3 regions of the Bacillus sp. GW823-FHT06A10 genome follow, and region 2 is predicted to be linked to each of the others. Evidence: riboswitches for the same ligand, from Rfam matches in the RefSeq annotation. Region 2 holds a riboswitch; each other region holds the start of a gene.
The links. Region 2 has a riboswitch for thiamine pyrophosphate ahead of tenA (thiaminase II). Riboswitches for the same ligand answer to the same signal wherever they lie in the genome.

Region 1: another riboswitch for thiamine pyrophosphate. It lies ahead of thiM (hydroxyethylthiazole kinase); the one in region 2 lies ahead of tenA (thiaminase II).
Region 3: another riboswitch for thiamine pyrophosphate. It lies ahead of AC1Q8M_RS24485 (MTH1187 family thiamine-binding protein); the one in region 2 lies ahead of tenA (thiaminase II).

The regions. Positions count from the first base shown of each region.
Region 1 covers NZ_JBXAHT010000004.1:144,132-147,418, reverse strand. Annotated here, with positions in the region: gene AC1Q8M_RS24470 (anaerobic C4-dicarboxylate transporter family protein) at 1-507, shown strand, start outside; gene thiE (thiamine phosphate synthase) at 624-1,283, opposite strand; gene thiM (hydroxyethylthiazole kinase) at 1,298-2,107, opposite strand; TPP riboswitch at 2,180-2,292, opposite strand; partial or broken gene topB (DNA topoisomerase III) at 2,502-3,077, shown strand.
Region 2 covers NZ_JBXAHT010000001.1:3,275-6,561, forward strand. Annotated here, with positions in the region: gene AC1Q8M_RS00030 (SH3 domain-containing protein) at 1-636, opposite strand, end outside; TPP riboswitch at 906-1,017, shown strand; TPP riboswitch at 1,078-1,181, shown strand; gene tenA (thiaminase II) at 1,267-1,962, shown strand; gene AC1Q8M_RS00040 (ABC transporter ATP-binding protein) at 1,931-2,680, shown strand; gene AC1Q8M_RS00045 (ABC transporter permease) at 2,680-3,287, shown strand, end outside.
Region 3 covers NZ_JBXAHT010000004.1:152,416-155,702, forward strand. Annotated here, with positions in the region: gene AC1Q8M_RS24480 (non-ribosomal peptide synthetase family protein) at 1-1,773, shown strand, start outside; TPP riboswitch at 1,826-1,927, shown strand; gene AC1Q8M_RS24485 (MTH1187 family thiamine-binding protein) at 2,029-2,349, shown strand; gene AC1Q8M_RS24490 (ABC transporter permease) at 2,321-3,094, shown strand; gene AC1Q8M_RS24495 (ABC transporter substrate-binding protein) at 3,091-3,287, shown strand, end outside.

The DNA.
Region 1 (3,287 bases), on a different contig from region 2:
ATGTTAACTATCGCGGCTCTTATTATTATTTTCTGTAAACCAAATGTAGAAAGCATTGTGTCTGGTAACGTCTTTAAAGCAGGAGCAACAGCAGTTGTTGCTATTTTCGGTATCGCTTGGATGGGAGATACTTTCTTTAATGGAAACTTAAATATGATTCAAGGATCCATTCAGCATTTAGTAACAAGTGCACCTTGGCTATTTGCCATCGCACTATTCATTCTATCTATTTTACTGTACAGCCAAGCAGCAACAGTACGTGCCTTAATGCCACTTGGACTATCCCTTGGTATTCCACCAGCACTACTGATTGCGATGTTCCCTGCAGTAAACGGATATTTCTTCATTCCAAACTACGGGACAATCGTTGCTGCCATTAACTTTGACCGTACCGGTACAACAGGTATTGGTAAATACGTATTAAATCATAGCTTTATGATTCCAGGCTTAATTGCAACATTTACTTCTATCGGAATTGGAATGCTCTTAATTTCAATTATGTTTTAAAGAAAAAGCACAAACCTTTATTTAAAAAGGTTTGTGTTTTTTTAATCAAACGTTTGTTTAAATTTTTTGGGCAGTCTACTTCTCGATGTAGCACTTAAAATACTACATGTCCTTTTCTACAAACTTCTCTTTACTTCTTCAGCTAATTTTCTCGTACTTTCATATGCAGATTCAGCTAAACTAATTGCTGAAACAACTGAAATACCATCCGCACCCGCTTCTATAACTGCCGCTGTATTTTCAATTGTAATCCCACCAATACCAACGATTGGCACTGTAATTCCTTGTTCTCTAAAATAAGCTAATCCTTTCGTTCCTTGAACCGCTTTCGTATCTTTTTTCGTACTCGTTGGGAAAATAGGTCCAACGCCTAAATAATCTGCTCCGTTTTCGATTGCAAAGCGTGCTTCTTCAATTGTATGAGCAGATACGCCGATAATTTTATCTCCCATTTTTTCACGAACAGATGTAATTCCTTCATCATCTTGTCCTACATGAACACCATCTGCATCTAATTCAATGGCTAATTCTACATCATCATTTACAATGAAAGGAACACTATATTCCTTACAAAGCGTCTGCAATTCTTTTGCAAAGCGCACTCTATCTTCTCCGATTAAAGAACCTTCCCCCTTCTCGCGAAACTGAAAAATTGTCACTCCACCATCTAACGCTTCTTTCAATACAGCTAGAGGATCCCTCGTGCAGTTATTACTTCCCATAATAAAATACACTTGTAATAACTTAGACATCTTCTTTGTTTCAATGCGCATCATGTGTTTCATCCCCCTTACTCTAACTCCTCAATCTTTCCATACTTCTCAATATCACCAGCAGTAGTATTCGCTAACTGATTTAAAAATTCAATTTGGAAACTACCAGGTCCCTTTTCCACGGTCTTAGTAGCTGCCAGTTCCGAAGCTACACCATAAAACGTTAATGCTGCTACTGCTGCTTTTACATAATCTTTTTCCACTGCTACAAATGCTCCTATTACAGACGTTAGTAAACAACCTGTTCCCGTAACTTTCGTTAAAATAGGGTGACCGTTTCGAATAACAATAGTTCTCTCTCCATCTGTAACAACATCTTCTTTTCCAGTAATAACCGCAACTGTATTTAATTCGTCTGCTGCCTGCCTTGCAATACCTACAACATTGCCATTTCCAGTACCAGCGTCTACCCCTTTAATTTCCCATTTCTCATTAATAACGTTTGCTATTTCAGCCGCATTGCCGCGGATAATTGCTAAATCTATTTCGGCTGGAATATGTCTCGCAACTTCTGTTCGATACGAAGTTGCTCCTGCACCAACTGGATCAAATAGTACTGGCACATTGTTCACATTTGCTGATTTACCAGCAAGTAACATCGCTTCTACTTCCTCAGGACGAAGTGTTCCCATATTTAATACTAACGCTCCAGCAATGCTAGCCATTTCTGCTACTTCTTCTTTTGCATACGCCATTACAGGCGATGCCCCAAGTGCCAACAAACCGTTAGCAGTAAAATTTGTTACAACAACATTTGTAATATTATGAACAAGCGGATTAGATTCTCTCACCAAATCCACTACTTTACTAATTTCTTTCATATTCATCCTTTTCATCTCCTAACTATAATGATGGGAGATACACAAAAAGACACTTTGCGCGTACGCAAAGTGCCTGAACATGTGCTTTTACACTCTCCCTACGCTGGCATTATCCAACAGGTTCAAATGGTCAATGACGGACTAGTAGCCATACTCTCAGTTTGTATCCACAAACTCCCATGTGTTTCTTATTCATCTACTTCAAAGTCTACTCTTATTCTAGTAAAATAACAAGTTCTTTACTTTTCTATTTAATATAGAAGCAACTGATAAAGTGAAACTTTAATCAGTTGGGATTTTGTTCACTCCATTAAAAACAGCTCAAATATGGAGCGAAACTGAATCTCAAGAAGATGTATGCTATATTTAACTTATGGAAATTTGAAAGGATGTTTTTAATATGTCAAAAAGCGTTGTAATCGCTGAAAAACCTTCCGTTGCACGAGATATTGCTCGTGTACTGAAGTGTGATAAAAAAGGAAACGGCTATCTTGAGGGTAATAAATATATTGTAACTTGGGCTTTAGGTCATCTCGTTACATTAGCAGATCCAGAAAGTTATGATGTGAAATATAAAAAGTGGAATTTAGAAGATTTACCGATGCTACCTGAGCGTTTAAAATTAACGGTTATTAAACAAACTGGTAAACAATTTAATGCTGTAAAAAGTCAGCTACTTAGAAAAGATGTAAATGAAATTATTGTAGCAACAGACGCTGGACGTGAAGGGGAATTAGTCGCACGCTGGATTATCGATAAAGTTAAGCTAAATAAACCAATCAAACGTTTATGGATTTCTTCTGTAACCGATAAAGCAATTAAAGATGGTTTTGCAAATTTAAAACCAGGTAAAGCCTATGACAATTTATACGCTTCAGCAGTTGCACGTTCAGAAGCTGACTGGTATATCGGTCTTAATGCAACTCGCGCTTTAACAACTCGCTTTAATGCCCAGTTAAATTGCGGCCGTTGCCAATTGTATCCTGTCAATTGCTAGGGTGAAATTAATTTTTCTAGTATTTATAAGACTTGTAAGAATTGCGCCCAAACAATTCTGGTTGCAATTATTATTTCATGCATTAAAATATTATATTTTTCTTCCTCAATCCGTCCCTCTTATATAAATATAAAATATTCGTAACTACTCAATCCATAGTTAAAAACGGGTGTAGCATTCTTTAATTGA
Region 2 (3,287 bases):
TTGTACTTGTGTACCGTTTTGTAATGAACCGAGTAGAGCGCTACTTGTACTAGTGTTGCTACGTACATTCAGATTAGGTGTTGCAACAGTATATTTTGTATTATTTTGAACGGTGATTCCTTTTACTAAGGGTTGTGAACCATTAGAGATGAATGCTTTTTGTACGTAACCCGTTTGGCCATTATGTGATATTTTATACCATTCGCCTTGATCTTCTTGAACGGTAATAAACTTGCCATTTGGTAATACATCTAAAATGGAAGATTCTAAATTAGGTTCAGAGCGAACGTTTAATGCATTAGCATTGACGATGTATTGATCATTAGATTGAAGTTTGTTTTTTAGTAAAATAGCATCTTTTTGTACATAACCTACTTTATTATGAACAGATACTTTATACCAACCATTAGTTGTTTCAAGGATGTTCACTTTTGTATTAAAGCGAATTGTATCAATTGATGTGCTTTTTACGTTATCTTCTGTATGTAATGCTACTTGATCGACTTTGACATACCCAGTTTTAACATTAGATAATTGTTCAGCGTTTGCTTTTTGTACATTTGTTTCACCCATAGAAGGAAGTAAAGAAGCAATCGCTACAGTAGTTGCTGTTAAAGCCGTAGCTTTCATATTCATGGAATAGAGACCTCCTCTAGTTGTATAGTTTTAATTTTATTATAGTATAAAGATATAATATAGTGGGTGTATTCACATAAATGTAATATGAAATCAATATAAAAATAAATTTTTTGAGGATAATGATTCCTTTTTATACAATTAATTTGGGTTTTATTTTCTAAAATAGAATGTATGTATTGTATAACTTCAATATTTTGTTGATAATTAAGAAAATTAAAACAGTTGATGATGTCTTATTAGGGTGTTATACTGACAGTGATAATTTTATAGTTTGCTAGGAGAGCTGGTGTTGCCAGCTGAGAGTAGGCCGTAAGCCTTTGATCCTTTTTATTACCTGATCTAGATTATGCTAGCGTAGGGAAGCAATTCGGACACTAACAATGAGTCCCCGTTTCTTTGCGTATAGAAACGGGGCTTTTTTATTTGAAAATTTCATATTGAAACCACTAGGGGTGCTTGATTTGCTGAGAGAGGAATAATCCTTAACCCTTATAACACCTGATCTAGGTAATACTAGCGAAGGGAAGTGGAACATCGAATAAATGTATAATTTTATTTGCTGTAACCACTTCTTATATATAGAAGTGGTTTTTTATTTAGATACATATATTGAAAGGGGATAGAGAAATGAAATTTTGTGATAGATTATTAGAAACTGTGCAACCGGTTTGGGAGATGAGTCATAATCATCCGTTTGTAGTGGGTATGGGAGATGGCACGTTAGAAAAAGATAAATTCCAGTATTATATTATTCAAGATTATTTATATCTGCTAGATTATGCAAAGTTATATGCGATTGGTGTTGTAAAAGCAACGAATCCACAAGTAATGGGAAAGTTCGCTGAACAAATTGATGGGATATTAAATGGCGAAATGACAATCCATAAACAATATGCAAAAAGACTTGGAATTTCTATAGAGGATATAGAGTCTGCGAAACCATCTGCTAAAAATTTAGCTTATACAAATTACATGATGTCTGTATCTCAAAATGGCACACTTGCAGAATTAATAGCAGCGCTTCTTCCATGTATGTGGAGCTACTGGGAAATTGGAAAGCGTTTAAATGATATTCCTGGAGCAAGAGATCATGAGTTTTTTGGTGAGTGGATTCAAGGATATAGTTCGGAAGAATACGGTAATCTTTGTATTTGGTTAATAGATTTATTAAATGAAATGGCAGTTGGAAAGTCTGAGAAAGAACTAGATAGATTAGAGGAGATTTTCTTATATTCCAGTCGATTTGAATATTTATTCTGGGATATGTCCTATCGTAAGGAGATGTGGGGATTTGAGGAGCAAGAACATACTACAGTTTCATAATGTTTCTTTTCATTACGATGAGAAACCAATCATCCATGAATTAAATGCTTCTATACATGAGAAAGAGTTTGTCAGTATTATCGGACCGAGTGGATGTGGGAAAAGTACTTTATTTCGCCTTATTACAGGCCTAGAGAAGGTAAGTATTGGAAAGATAGAACTGACAGAAACAAAGCACCATCCTGTAGGATATATGCCGCAAAAAGATATGCTTTTGCCGTGGAGAACAATTATTGAGAATGCTGCTCTGCCGCTAGAGTGCCAAGGTGTACAGAAGAAAGAAGCACAAGTAAAGGCAAAGGAACTGTTATATAAATTTGGTTTACAAGGATATGAGACAAAACATCCGAAAGATTTATCTGGTGGTATGAGGCAACGCGTATCTTTTATCCGAACTTTGTTAACGGGCGGGGAGATATTGTTATTAGATGAACCGTTTAGCGCGTTAGATGCTTTAACGAAGGCCTCTTTGCAAGAATGGCTGTTTGAACAATGGCAAGAGTGGGAAAAAACAATTTTATTCATTACTCATGATGTTGAAGAAGCGTTATTTCTTTCGAACCGAGTTTTAGTAGTGGAACAGCAGCCGATAACGACTTTGACTGAGCGGATTGTACCACTTGATCATAACAGAACACGAAAAGATTTATATAAACCGGAAGTATTAGCGCTGAAAGATGAGCTTCTTAGTATGTTACAAAGGCAGGTACTTGTGTGATGAACCGATTGAAAGAATTAGTTCCTGCTATTACACTTTCTAGTATTTTACTAGCTGTGTGGGAAATAGGAGCAAGAATTGTAGATGAGATGTACATTTTACCGTCACCGTCTGCGATTGTAATGAAGATATGGAAACTAAAAGACATATTATTTACGGTTCATTTACCTGCAACGTTATACGTCGTTTTAATAGGTGTTGTTATTTCTATCGTATTAGGTGTAGGGCTAGCGATGTTAATGAATGCGAGTACATGGATGGAAAGAGCATTTTATCCATTATTAGTTGCTTCACAAACGATTCCGATTACTGCGCTTGCTCCGCTATTTGTTTTATGGTTTGGATACACAATTTGGAGTAAGGTTGTTGTCACAGTTTTAATTACGTTTTTCCCGATTGCGGTCAATACGTATGATGGACTGCGTAGTACAAAAAAAGAATGGGAGGAGCTCTTAGTTACATATGGAGCAACGAAAAGAGATATTTTTCTTAAATTAAAGTTGCCGTCTGCTCTTCCTTATTTTTTCTCAGCTTTAAAAATTGCAGTTCCGCTTAGTGTTATCGGAGCAGCAATTGGAGAATGGCTCGGTGCACAAGCTGGACTTGG
Region 3 (3,287 bases), on a different contig from region 2:
GAGGATGGAAATATAGAATTTTTACATCGGAAAGATGATCAAGTAAAGATTAGAGGACATCGTATTGAACTAGGAGAAATCCAAAGTAAAATTTCTCAAAATCATAATATAAAAGAAAATGCTGTTTTTGCTAAGAAGAGTAAGGAAGGTAGCCAATATTTAATCGCGTTCTATACAACTTTAAATAAAAAAGAAATACCAGAATTAGTTTATCAGTTACAAGAGCAATTACCAGATTATATGGTGCCATCTAAACTAATTTATATTAATGAATTGCCACTTACACCTAATAAAAAGATTGATGTTAAGAAGTTAGCTCAGCTAGAAGAAAAGTATGAACCGGTTCGTCTACAAGAATATGTTGCACCTTGTAATAAAGCAGAGAAACAAATAGCGCGCGCTTGGGCGGAAGTATTAGGAATTTCAAAAGTTGGAGTACATGATGATTTCTTTACAATTGGTGGACATTCATTAAAAGTATTACGAGTCTTAACATTGTTAAAAGAAGATTTTTCACATTTAACAATTCAAGATTTCTTTAAAGAAAGAACGATATATGGATTAGCTCGAATTGAGCGAGAAGTAAAAGTAGAGAAAGAAGAAGTATTTCGTGAATATAAAGTGATTCACGAACCAGATACTATTACGTATGCAAACGTTTTAGAAGAAACCCAGATTTTAAATGTCTTTTTAACAGGAGCTACTGGTTATTTAGGATCACACATATTATATGAATTGTTGAGAGATACATCTGCTACTATTTATTGTTTAGTAAGACCAACCAAAGATGTGCAACAAAGAATTATAGATACATTAACAGGCTACTTTAGTGATATATGTGAAGAATGGTTACAGCGTATACAGGCCGTAGCTGGTGATCTGGGGGAAGAGTATCTTGGGATGAGCGAAGAAGAATTTATGTTCATCAGTTCTAAGATGGATACGATAATTCATTGCGGTGCAGATGTAAGACATTTTGGAGATGGAAAACAATTTGAAAATATAAATGTCCAAGGAACTAGCCGTATGCTAGCATTAGCGGAGAAAGGTGCTACATTCCATTTTATTTCTACAATTGGTATCCCGTTAGAATTAGCGGTAGATCAATGGGATACATACATGAAAACTGGTGATTTTAATTACAGTGTAGACTTAGAGAATGTATATTCAAATAGTAAACTACAAGCGGAAAACATTGTTCGTGAAGCAATGAAAAATGGTTTGCGCGGAAATATTTATCGTGCAGGTAATTTAGCATGTCATTCAGAAACAGGTTCGTTCCAACAAAATATTGAAGGAAACGCATTTTATCGTCTTATTAAAACAATGCTATTAATTGGGAAAGCACCAAATGTGAAGTGGAAAGTTGATTTCACACCAATTGATTTTGCTAGTAAATCAATTGTATCGTATTTAAAAGATTCGCAAATTGTAGGAGAGACGTTACATATTTGTCATCCACATCAAATTGAGTTTGAACAATTTATACAGTTAATTGGAGAGTGTGGATACAATCTTAAAATGGTTCCACTTTCAGAATATGTAAATACCGGACTTGAATTAGCGAAGGAAAATGAAGTAATAGCAGAGTTAATTGCTTCTCAAGTTGCAGGAGATGGAGCGCAGCAATCTGAAATTGTAATGGGTACGCGTAGAACGAATGAATGGATTAAGAAAAAAGAATTGATAGTACCAGCAATCAATAAAGAATTTATACAGCAGTTATTAGCTCATGGTGAAAAAGTTGGATATTTTCCAAAAATAATGAAATGATTATGCATGCTTTTGTTTGTTCAATAAAATAAATCATGCTACAATGAAAACGAATTAAGGACCGGGGAGCCAATTGGCTGAGAGGATGTAAGTAAACATCGACCCTCAACCTGATCTGGATAATGCCAGCGTAGGGAGTTACTTAAAGTGATGTAGCATATGTTATTCTATAATAACTTGCATACAAGGCTTTCCTACGCAGTAGGAAAGCCTTTTCTTATTTTTGAAATCTAATTTTATAAGGGGGATTTTATTATGTCACAACAAGTTACAATGTCATTTTCAGTAGTACCACAAGCGAAAACGAAAGATGTATATTCTGTTGTCGATAAAGCAATTGAAGTTGTGCAACAATCGGGAGTTCGTTATGAAGTAGGGGCAATGGAAACAACTTTGGAAGGAGAATTAGATGTACTTCTTGATGTCGTTAAACGTGCGCAACAAGCTTGCGTCGATGCTGGAGCAGAAGAAGTGATTACTTCTATTAAAATCCATTATCGTCCAAGCACTGGTGTAACGATAGATGAAAAGGTTTGGAAGTACCGTGATGAATATGCAAAACCAGAAGCAATCTAAACTTATTACAACTATTTGGCTTATCCTTCTCATTGCGATATGGGAAGGATCGGTTTCATTATTTAAAATCGAACCGTGGATTTTACCAAAGCCTTCTGCCATTGTTCAAGAATTAATTGGGATGAAAGATTTACTATTACCAAATACGATGCAAACACTGCAGGAAGTTATAATTGGACTATTCTTTGCAATTTTATTGGGGACGAGCATCGCAATTATTATGGACGTTATACCTTTATTTCGTATTTTAATAAATCCATTGCTCGTTATTTCGCAAACAATTCCAATTGTTGTACTTGCACCGCTATTTATTATTTGGTTTGGATATGGGATGTTGCCGAAAGTAATGGTCGTAATACTCGTTTGTTTCTTCCCAATTGCGCTTAGTATTTTAGAAGGTTTTCAAACAGTAGATAAAAACATGTTGAAGCTGTTACAAACAATGAAGGCGACAAAATGGCAAATTTACCAGAAAGTAAAATTTCCAGCAGTGCTTCCATACTTTTTCTCCGGTTTAAAAATTGCAGTTACATATAGCGTAATGGGGGCAATTATCGGAGAATGGCTCGGTGCAAGTGAAGGATTAGGCGTTATGCTTACGAGGGCTACAAAATCCTTTTTGACTGCCCGAGTATTTGGTGTTGCAGCAATCATCGTTATAGTGACATTATGCCTGTATTTTATCGTAGAGTTTATGGCAAGAATAACAGCACCATGGATATATAGAAAGGACGGCAGAAAATGAAAAAAGGTTTGAAAGTTATGTTAGCTGCCTTAGTAGCGGTAGGTGTGGCTGGATGTAATCCGGCGAAGAAAGAAGAAAGTGCAAGTAAAGATCAAAAAGTAAAAGTAGTATTAGATTGGTTTCCAAATACGAATCATACTGGCTTGTATGTAGCGCAAACGAAAGATTATTACAAAAAGCAAGGATTAGATGT